Regions from separate parts of the Rhizobium sp. WW_1 genome, predicted to be linked through region 3. Evidence: riboswitches for the same ligand, from Rfam matches in the RefSeq annotation. Region 3 holds a riboswitch; each other region holds the start of a gene.
What was found. Region 3 has a riboswitch for cobalamin ahead of nrdH (glutaredoxin-like protein NrdH). Riboswitches for the same ligand answer to the same signal wherever they lie in the genome.
Positions count from the first base shown of each region.

Region 1 (3,648 bases), on a different contig from region 3:
TCGGTAGATCTTCTGAAAAGTCTCCATCGTGCTGATGGTGCTGATCAGTTCAAGATTGGTGTAATCACCAAGCAGGTCGCCGAGAAAATAGAAAGCCAAAGGCGCGACGCTATTCGGCGGCATGAAATAGCGAACCTTTAGTCCCATTTTTCTGAAGTATTCATCGGTTGAAGAGAATTCATCCTGGTGGTATTCGATACCCAACACCGGATGCTGATTTTCAGTTCGGCGATATGTCCTGCTGCTTGACGCGCTCAGGCAGATAATCGGCGGCTTATCGAAATTTTCCTTGTAGGCACCTGAATTCAGAAAGCTTTTGAACAGCTTACCATGCAGGTCGCCGAAATTATCCGGAATGCTGAAATCGGGGCGGTTCTTGTTGTGCTCTGGCAACACGACGCTGAAGTCGTAATCTCGCACGTAAGAGGAGAAGTTGTTCCCCACAACGCCCTGAATGCGTTCATTCGTTTTCCGGTCGACGATGTTCGTTTTCAATACCTCAATTAATGGGAAGGCATTACCGTCGCCTTCAGCACCGATATTCATTTCAACGGAAATGATCTCAAGTTCGACAGAATAACGATCTGCATTTGGGTTATCCCAATTCGCCAGGGCGTTGAAACGGTTGTCGATCATCTTCAAGGCGTTCCGCAGATTCTCCTGACGGTTCGCCCCTCTCGCCAAATTGGCAAAATTAGTGGTGATCCGCGTGTTCTCTGCGGGGCGATAATCCTCATCGAAAGAAATTCGCTTTATATTAAACGTAAATTCTTCGTTCATCGCGATCTTGCGCTCTAAATTCCGAGATAAAACCTGCATTACTGTTTTCCCTTTCGAGATTTTCCTAATTGTATGTTCCGGTTTTCTCGGGCGTAATTCGTCACACCCTCCGACATTAGGAGCGGTGCGTGCTATGTAGCTGAGGGATTGATCGACTAAAAATGGTTTTATCTCATTGAAGCATGAGCCATCTTCATCATTTCGCGGTCGAAGCGCTCCAGCCGGAATTCAAAGACGTCGCCTTTCCCAGTGCTCATAATGGGCAGCCACTCGCCTCAAGCTTGACTTTTTACAGACATCTTGACCCCTTCGGCGACATGCGGCATTGGTTCGTCGTCGTGGTTCTGCGGACGAAAGTCCGGAGCTAAGAGGGAATTCGGTCAGGGATCTTGTGAAGACCCGAAGCCGAAGCTGCCCCCGCAACTGTGAGCGGCAAGCGAAGGTCCATCCATGTCACTGAGGCGTGCCTCGGGAAGACGGACCATAGCAATGACCCGCAAGCCAGGAGACCTGCCGCGATAGATAACGTCCACGGGCGGGGTGTCCCGGTGTGCCGCTTTTGCGATCGGCATTCCCGTGCCGTCGCCTTTGCGTCATGTCAGCACCTTACCACAACACAATGGCAGTGCCGATGACAGAGACCACGACGATAGCAAAAACTGCCCAGCATGGCTCGATAGCCAGCCTTATCGATATCGCTTTTCCCGAAGATACGAACCATCACGGCACCCTTATCGGGGGTACCGGACTTGTCGAGCGCGCAGGCCGCAGCTCCATGTCCATCGAGACAAAATTTCGGTCCGAAAACCCGTTGACGGGCAACTGGCATAATACGGTCACCCGACACTTCAGGATGGTGGCGGTCTGCAAGGATCACCGGCCAGCTTCCGTCCACGGTCGTGGTGCGACCGGAGCCGTTCCCCTTGAGCAGAGGCGGGCATAACCATGCTGGACAGGCAACATCTGTCAATCCTGCGCGAAGTCGATCGCTTGGGCAGTCTGACGGCGGCAGCCGAACGGCTGAATGTGACCCAGTCTGCACTCAGCCATACGATCCGAAAGCTCGAAGAGCGCTATGGCGTGGCTGTGTGGGAGAAGGATGGTCGTAATCTTCGCCTCACCGAGGCCGGGCGTTACATTGTGACGCTGGCGCAACGCATTCTACCGCAGATCGAAAGGGCTGAGGATGTCTTGTCGGATTATCGCTACGGTCAGCGAGGCTCTCTGAAGATCGGCATGGAATGCCATCCCTGCCATCAATGGCTGATGGGCGTCACAAAACCCTATCTGGTGGACTGGCCGGACGTGGATCTGGAACTGACGACATCATTTGCCTTCGGAGGGGTGGCAGCTCTGACGGGATACGAGATCGATATCCTGATCACACCGGATCCGATCGAGGCGCCGGGCATCCATTATCTATCTGTGTTTGACTACGAGCTCGTGCTTGCCGTACCGACCGATCACCCACTCGCGCGCAAGGACTACGCCGAACCAGCGGATCTGCTGGACGAAACTCTCTTCACCTATCCCGTGCCGCCGGAGCGATTGGATGTATTCACGCAGTTTCTAGCTCCCGCCAACTGCCGTCCGCGACATCACCGGAATGTTGAGACCACGGAAATGATGCTTCAGCTCGTTGCGGCCGGTCGTGGCGTCAGCGCCATTCCGAACTGGCTTGTACGTCGGGAGGCTGCCGAACTCGGCGTTCGTCCTGTCCGGATCGGAAAGAGCGGAATAGGTAAGAGTATCCATCTCGGTCTGAGAAGCGGCGACGAAGCCGTCGATTTTATAGCTGGGTTCCTAAACACGTCGCGCCAGACATCAGCTTGACGCGTCTGTGCCCTTGTCCTCCTTGCCGGAATAGACCTTGCCGATCGAACTCGGCGAGGTCTACGGCTATCAAAGACTGTATGACTATCGTCTCGACCGAGGCGAGATGCGTTGCCCGAACCGGGCTGCGCATCTGACCCGTCTTGCCGGAGTTAAGGCGCAGATCTGTTGCAAACGTCGCTGGCGCCTGGGGCGGCAGGACTTCCATCGTTGTAGATAATGCGCTCAACCAGCAATTTGACGTAGAAGTTCCGGATAAGGACTGGGTCACGGGCGTCATATTGCAAGCGCTGCTGATGGCGGTGTCGAGGTGCAAGCCGAAGGGTCAGATGTCGATCCACTCGGATCAGAGCTCGCAGCTCACCCGCATGGACTGGGCCTCGTTCGTCAAGCACCATAACCTGGTTCACTCGATGAGCCGACGGGTTAACTGCCATGACAATCCTGTGGCCGAGAGCTTCTTCAATCTTCTGGAGCGTGAACGGATACGCCGCAGGGGTTGCCGGTCACGCAACGAGGCTCGCTAGGACGTGTTCGATCACATCGCGACGTTCTGCAATCCGAAACGCAAACACGTCAAAAACGGGATGCTGTCACCGGTCGGCATCGCGAAGCAGCAGAAATTACAACCCAGGGGCGTCTACGAAGCGCTGGGCAATTTCCATAACCGGATCCCGTGTCCATAATAAGTACACACGCGTCTATTCGAAGAGAAAACTAGTTCACGCAAGCGCACGTCGGGATATGACTCGGGGTAACGAAGAAATGTTAGAGCGTGTCTATGCAAGCAAACAATGTTCCGCCAACTCAAAGTCGTAGGACATCGTTAAACCTGTTGCGTTGCCTTATATTAGCCTTCGTCCCTATGCTCTCACATTCGGCCTCGGCCCAGTCCTCCGACCAACTCTGCATCAACAACATGGTGGACGTCGACCTCAAGACCGTCGCTCTCTATGAGGTGGATACGCCGACCGGCATCCACTTCGTTCATGGTCCTGAGGCAGGAAGTTGCCCTGCTGCGAACGACGTCTGCCA
Region 1 is NZ_RAIN01000027.1:50,190-53,837, forward strand. Features, by position in the region: gene BJ928_RS35825 (DUF1852 domain-containing protein) at 1-780, opposite strand, end outside; cobalamin riboswitch at 1,103-1,313, shown strand; gene BJ928_RS39600 (hypothetical protein) at 1,412-1,723, shown strand; partial or broken gene BJ928_RS35835 (LysR family transcriptional regulator) at 1,726-2,529, shown strand; partial or broken gene BJ928_RS39605 (IS3 family transposase) at 2,568-3,299, shown strand; gene BJ928_RS35845 (hypothetical protein) at 3,533-3,648, shown strand, end outside.
Region 1: another riboswitch for cobalamin. It lies ahead of BJ928_RS39600 (hypothetical protein); the one in region 3 lies ahead of nrdH (glutaredoxin-like protein NrdH).

Region 2 (3,648 bases), on a different contig from region 3:
CGTCATGCCAGCCTGGCCGAGAGCCGATTTTCTCCCTGACGACTTTCTTGCCGCACCATGACGCAAGAATGAGATCGGGGGCTGCCGCGATCACCTCATCAAAGGAAACGAACCTGTCTCTGGCAGCCTTGTTTCTCGCCCTTTCGGCAAAGACATCGTTTCCGCCGGCAATTTCGATCAGTTCCGAAACCCAGCCTATCCCGCAGATCATGGGATCGTCCCATTCCTCGAAATAAACTCTCACGGGTTGCCTCGTGGTTGATTGGGCCCGCAGGGTTTCAAGGCGAGCCTGATAGAATGCAACCAGGGTTTCACCCTTGTGGCTGGCTCCGACAAGGGCGCTGACGGTTCTGATCATTGCAAGAATTCCGGCGATGTCACGCTGATTGAACGCATGCACCGCAATTCCATGGCGGACGAGGTCTGCGACGATCGGCGCCTGCAGATCCGAGAACGTCAGAACGAGATCGGGCTCCAGCGCCAGTATCTTGTCGATATCGGCCGATGTGAAGGCGGAGACCCGCGGCTTTTCGCGTCGAACCTGGGGCGGCCGCACCGCATAGCCGGAAACGCCGACGATCCTCTCCTGCTCACCGAGCAGATAGAGGACCTCGACCGTTTCTTCCGTCAGACAGACGATTCTATTTGGAGGAAATGCTCTCACGATCTTCGATCAAAGGGTGCGAGGTGGCGTCGCTTTTCCGGCCGGCTCGAGAAAGCCCGCCGAACGAATGACCGCATAGATTGCCATCAGCCCTGCGAAGGCCACGATATTGTCGCGGAGAATCTGAGCGATGACCGCCAAGGAGAATGCATCATCTCCGGAAGGCAGCATCAGTGTGGCGATGAACAACACGATTTCGTAGGCGCAGAAGCCGACCAGCAGCGCGACGAGGGCTGTCACGACGGGTCCAAACTTGAGACGCGCAAGCGCAAAATCCGTCGCCAATGCCGTGCCCGCCGCCAGGCCGATCACTCCGCCCCAGGCAAAACTGTCCCATTCGCGGGGATAACCGAGCAGCAGGTATCCGACCGCCTGATTGCCGAGCCACGTGGCGGCGACAACGGCAATTCCATCGCGTCGCTTCAGCGTCACCGATGCGATGGCGGCGATCGCCGCGAATGGCGTTGCACAGGCCAGAACATAGGAAAAGGCCAGGCCGCATGCCGACACTAAAGCGATCCAGGCTACTCTGGCGTCTTTGCCCGCAATTTCCAATGAGGGTCGGCTATGCGAGGGCATCGTCTCAACTCCAATCTATCTTTGAAAAATAACATCGAACGATTGGTTTTCAAAACGCCGTCATTGGTCGTCCGACTGAAGGCGTCGGCCTAGCGACACATCGTCGTGAAAATAAAGGTCTGATCTGTTCAGAATGCGATGGACGGACGTCGTTTTTCGAAGGAGACGCCGGCAATGCGGCGTGTTTAAATATGCTGTCCTTGGTGCCGCTTCGAATCGAAGTGGATAATTGGGAAGCCGGTCGAAATCCGGCGCTGCCCCCGCAACGGTAGCGAAGCCTAATGCCGACGACGGCCACTGGATCAATTGATCTGGGAAGGTGTCGGCAAGCCCCTGACGGGGCGGCTTCGGAGCCCGGAAACCAGCCTTGGTCACATGAATGACTTGACTGACTGCGGAGGGCATTCAGGAAGCTGATTGGCGTATTGGCTGCCGGGCCAATCGAGATCGATCTTCCGCCTTTTCAGTCAGTGCTCAAACCGGGAGCATCTGATGACGGATTTTTACAGCGACGTGCTGCGCAAACTGCAAAACAGGCGCGATGGCTATAGCCTGGAACAGGCTTTCTACACCGATCCGGAACTGTACAGGCTCGACCTCGAGCATATTTGGTACAAGGATTGGCTTTTCGTCGGACACGATTGCGAGGTTCCGAGAGCCGGCAACTACTTCACGCTGCAGGTCGGCGACTATCCGATCGTCATCACGCGGGATCGGCAAGGCGTAATTCGCGCCCTGCATAATTCCTGCCGACACCGCGGATCGCGCGTCTGCACGCAGCCCAAGGGATCATCGGCCAAGCTTGTCTGTCCCTATCATCAATGGACCTACGAACTGGACGGCTCGCTGCTGTTCGCACGGCAGATGGGCGAGGATTTCGACAAGTCGGCAAATGGCCTCAAGCCGGTCCATTGCGAGACCGTCGGCGGCTATATTTTCGTAAGCCTCGCCGATGAGCCGCTCGATTTTGGTCCGATGCGCGAGATGGTCGCAAGCTATCTTGCTCCGCATAATCTCAAGGACACGAAGGTCGCCTTCGAAAGCACGATCATCGAAAAGGGCAATTGGAAACTGGTCTGGGAGAACAATCGCGAATGCTATCATTGCGCGGCCAATCACCCGGAACTGTGCCGGACCTATCCGGAGGCTCCGACCGCAACCGGGGTCCAGGGTGCAAAGGATGATCCCGTCATCGCCGAACATTGGGCACGCTGCGAGGCCTCCGGCCTGCCGAGCGAATTCAAGATTTCTTCGACCGGCCAGTTCCGCGTGGCGCGCATGCCGCTGATCGAGGACGCGGAAAGCTATACCATGTCAGGCAAGCGGGCCGTGAAGCACCAACTCTCCGACGATGTCAGCCAGAGCCACATCGGTACGCTGCTGCTTTTCCATTATCCAAGCACCTGGAACCATGTGCTGGTCGATCATGCCATTACGTTCCGCGTCCTGCCGCTGGGCCCGGAATCAACGCAGGTCACGACAAAATGGCTGGTTCACAAGGATGCCGTCGAAGGCGTCGACTATAACATCGACGAACTGACGCATGTCTGGAACGAAACCAACGATCAGGACCGCCGGATCGTCGAGGAGAATGCGTTTGGCATCCGCTCTCCAGCCTATGAGCCGGGACCATATTCGGTCGAGCATGAAGGCGGTGTAATGCAGTTCGTCGAATGGTATGCGAACTTCATGCGCGATCGCAGGCAGTTTTGAACGACGGGAAATCGAGTGGGCCGGCGCAATACCCTAGCTCGCCGTGTCGTCCTTGCCGTAATAGAGCTTGCCGAGCTCGATCGGTTCGCGTCCCTGGCTGCGGCGGTGCATGTTCGAGTCGCGCAGCGAATAGACGCAGCCGCAATATTCCTGCTGGTAGAACTGCTCCCGCTTGCTGATCTCGATCATGCGGGCGGAACCGCCGCCTTTACGCCAGTTGAAATCCCAATAGCTGAGGCCGTCATAAGGAGCGACTGCCCGCTCGCCGCAATCATTGATCTGCGCCATGTTTTTCCAGCGCGAGATCCCAAGCGAACTGGTCATCACCGGAAAACCGTTCTCGTGTGCATAGAGCGCTGTCCGTTCGAAGCGCATGTCGAAACACATCGTGCAGCGAACGCCGCGCTCAGGCTCCCATTCCATTCCCTTCGCCCGGGCAAACCAGTTGTCCTTGTCATAGTCGGCGTCGACAAAGGGCACATCGTTCTTTTCCGCGAAGCGAACATTCTCCTCTTTGCGCAAGAGGTATTCACGCTCCGGATGGATGTTCGGATTGTAGAAGAAGATGGTGTAGTCGATGCCCGAGGCCGACATTGCCTCCATCACTTCCCCCGAACACGGCGCACAACAGGAATGCAGCAGCACTTTCTTGCTGCCGTCGGGCGGGGTCAAAACGGAGCGTACGAAATCGT
Region 2 is NZ_RAIN01000005.1:214,566-218,213, forward strand. Features, by position in the region: gene BJ928_RS16755 (cobalamin-binding protein) at 1-664, opposite strand, end outside; gene BJ928_RS16760 (hypothetical protein) at 674-1,174, opposite strand; cobalamin riboswitch at 1,428-1,628, shown strand; gene BJ928_RS16765 (aromatic ring-hydroxylating dioxygenase subunit alpha) at 1,736-2,956, shown strand; gene BJ928_RS16770 (epoxyqueuosine reductase QueH) at 2,990-3,648, opposite strand, start outside.
Region 2: another riboswitch for cobalamin. It lies ahead of BJ928_RS16765 (aromatic ring-hydroxylating dioxygenase subunit alpha); the one in region 3 lies ahead of nrdH (glutaredoxin-like protein NrdH).

Region 3 (3,648 bases):
GTCGCGCCAATGTCCGTCCTTGCTGTAAGGTTCGGTAACGGTCTGGGACTGGACGATCGCGCCTTTGACGACATCGAGAAGATGTAGTTTGCCGTCCTCGGTCAGAATGTAGGCATGCTGCGGCTTTGCCGGGTCGAGTACGAAGTCGACACGTCGCGTCGGCAGTTCGATAAGCTTGTAGGGCTCGGCCGCGTTGTCGGGATCGATCAGCACGACATTCTGTTCGCCATAATTACCGAGGAAGAATTGGATGGATGTGCCGCCGAGCAATGTCGATACCTTGCCCTTGGGGAGCGATGAACCATAGGCGAGCATCTGGATTTTCGGGCCGTCCGTGCCGCCGGGATGCGCGATGAGAACGCCTTCCTCGCAGCCAAAGGCAACCAACCGGGCAGATGTGGCTTCGCCGTGGAGCCCTGTGCAGGGCTTGATATCGCCGACCTGTTCACCCTTTCGGTCGAGGACGCGCAGGCCCAGACGTGGCGGCAATTCGCCCTCCTTGACGGGTGCTTCGACATTCGGTGCCGAAACAAGGAGATGATTGCCCATCGGAACGGCAACGCCGTGGTGGGCAGCCATCGTCTTGAATGCGCGGATGTCGGCTTTGCCTGTGACAAGGTCGCTTTCGGAGAGAAGGTCGAATTTGTCCTCACGGTCGAAGAAGATCGCGACATCATTGCCGTGCGTCACCACGTGGCCAGGCTTTTCGCCTTTGATCGATACTGAAAGTAGCTTCGGGTCGGAAAGTTCGATGTCGCGGTGCTCTCCATGATCGGAAAGGGATATGCCGGTGGCAATTGCGTTGACCACATTCTTTTCGCCTTGAACCGCAAAGACCGTCCGGCCCGACTGGCTAAGCGATAGCGCGGCATAGCCTTCGAGATCGAATCGGCCAATTTCCTTGCCGCTGGCCGCGTCGATCGTGCGGACGATTGGCAGGCTATGATCGGCGACGAACAGCCGCCAGCTTTCCGTCTCGTTTTCGTCGTCGGCGATGGACGGAAATGGAAAGAGCAAGGCGCAGGCAAGTGATGAAGCCGCCAGGAAGGTACCAGAACTTGTGCGAGGCATACGGAATCCTTTATGTAATAACATTACATATGCAACGTAATAGAGTAACGTGGCGCTTGTCCAGCCCTTGCGTGCAGGCTTCAAGCCAAATTATCTGTGTGTATCAGTATGGAAATCGGTCGTAGGCCGTCGAAGCAGTTGACGTAATTTTAACCTGGAATACTATATATAGTGTTCGAGGTTCCGCTGATTCGCAAGAATTGGAGGCTAAGATGGGAATCCGGTCGGCAAATATGATGCTTGTCAAGCCGGGGCTGCCCCCGCAACTGTGAGCGGTGAGCATTCGTTGGGTAAAGTCACTGAGGCCCTGTGCCTTGGGAAGGCGAGACGAATGTTTTGACCCGCGAGCCAGGAGACCTGCCTCGAATAACAGCGTCCACGGGCGGGGTGTCCGGTTGGCGAGCGATGGTTTGCGCGGCATGATTGCCGTCGTCGCTTCCCGAAGTGCCCCGTATGAATGATTTCGGGGTGAAGTGCATGTTCTTGAGTATCCATAGTCGCCCACGCGAATGACGGCCGCTTAAGCGTCCGGCTCCGGCTAGGCTTTTGCCACTATCTCCATCCCGACCAACGGGCATCATCCGGTGCCCGAACGATTTGCATGCCCACACCATACACGAGGATATCCAATGAGCATCACCGTTTACAGCAAGCCCGCCTGCGTTCAATGCACAGCCACGACCCGCGCCCTCGATCGCCAGGGTATCGACTACACCATAATCGACGTATCTGCCGATTCGGCGGCCTATGAGCTGGTGCAGGGTCTCGGCTATCGTCAGGTCCCGGTTGTTGTCGCCGGCGAACTGCATTGGGCTGGTTTCCGTCCTGACATGATCAGCGCGCTCGCCTGAGGAGCTGTGCGATGGGCGAGATCGTCTATTTCTCAAGCCGATCGGAAAACACCCATCGCTTTGTTGCAAAGCTTGCATTGCCGGCCGCCCGTATTCCGCTTGCTGCGGGAGACGAGTTTCGTGCGACCTCGCCCTATGTCCTCATCGTCCCGACCTATTGCGGCGAAGGAGGAAAGGGGGCCGTGCCCAAGCAGGTGATCCGCTTCCTCAATGATGCGGGAAACCGTTCGAACATCCGCGGGGTGATCGCCGCGGGCAACAGCAACTTCGGCGCGACCTACGGGATCGCCGGCGACATTATCTCCACAAAATGCCAGGTGCCGTATCTCTATCGGTTCGAACTTCTGGGCACGGATGAGGATGTCGCCAATGTCAGACACGGATTGGAACGATTTTGGACACGCTAACGCTTGACCGGCCAGCGAAGGCCACGGAAACGGCATTGGACTATCACGCCCTCAACGCCATGTTGAACCTCTATGACGAGCAGGGAAAGATCCAGCTCGACAAGGACCGCATGGCGGCCAAGCAATATTTCCTCCAGCACGTCAACCAGAACACGGTTTTCTTCCATAACCTTCGGGAGAAGCTCGATTATCTGGTAACGGAGGGCTATTACGAGCAGGAGGTGCTGGACCAATATTCCTTCAATTTCGTGCGCGATCTCTTCGATCACGCCTATGCGAAGAAATTCCGCTTCCCGACCTTCCTCGGCGCCTTCAAATATTACACCAGCTACACGCTGAAGACCTTCGATGGAAAGCGCTACCTTGAGCGCTACGAGGATCGCGTCTGCATGGTGGCGATGACGCTGGCGCAGGGCAGTGAGCAGATTGCCCACGATCTGGTCGACGAGATCATCTCCGGCCGCTTCCAGCCGGCGACGCCGACCTTCCTCAATGCCGGCAAGAAGCAACGCGGCGAGCTGGTTTCCTGCTTCCTGCTGCGTGTCGAAGACAATATGGAATCGATTGGCCGCGCCATCAATTCCGCGCTGCAGCTGTCGAAGCGCGGCGGCGGCGTCGCTCTGTCGCTCACCAATATCCGCGAGGCCGGTGCGCCGATCAAGCACATCGAGAACCAGTCGTCTGGCATCATTCCCGTGATGAAGCTGCTGGAAGACTCCTTCTCCTACGCCAACCAGCTTGGCGCGCGGCAGGGTGCAGGCGCCGTCTATCTGAACGCCCACCACCCGGACATCATGCGCTTCCTCGATACCAAGCGCGAAAATGCCGATGAGAAGATCCGCATCAAGACGCTGTCGCTCGGCGTCGTCATCCCTGACATCACCTTCGAGCTCGCGAAGAATAACGAGGACATGTACCTCTTCTCGCCCTACGATGTGGAGCGCGTCTACGGCGTGCCGTTTACCGAGGTTTCGGTGACGGAGAAGTACCGCGAGATGGTAGCCGACAGCCGAATTCGCAAGAAGAAGATCAAGGCGCGCGAATTCTTCCAGGTGATCGCCGAGATCCAGTTCGAGAGCGGCTATCCCTACATCATGTTCGAAGACACGGTGAACCGCGCCAATCCGGTTGCCGGCCGCATCACCATGAGCAATCTTTGCTCGGAAATCCTGCAGGTCAGCGAAGCCAGCGAATACAGCGACGACCTTTCCTACAAGCACATGGGCAAGGACATTTCCTGCAATCTCGGCTCGCTCAACATTGCCGCCGCGATGGACAGCCCGGATTTCGGCAAGACGATCGAAATGTCGATCCGCGCG
Region 3 is NZ_RAIN01000004.1:212,461-216,108, reverse strand. Features, by position in the region: gene aztD (zinc metallochaperone AztD) at 1-1,071, opposite strand, end outside; cobalamin riboswitch at 1,233-1,451, shown strand; gene nrdH (glutaredoxin-like protein NrdH) at 1,701-1,922, shown strand; gene nrdI (class Ib ribonucleoside-diphosphate reductase assembly flavoprotein NrdI) at 1,934-2,329, shown strand; gene nrdE (class 1b ribonucleoside-diphosphate reductase subunit alpha) at 2,317-3,648, shown strand, end outside.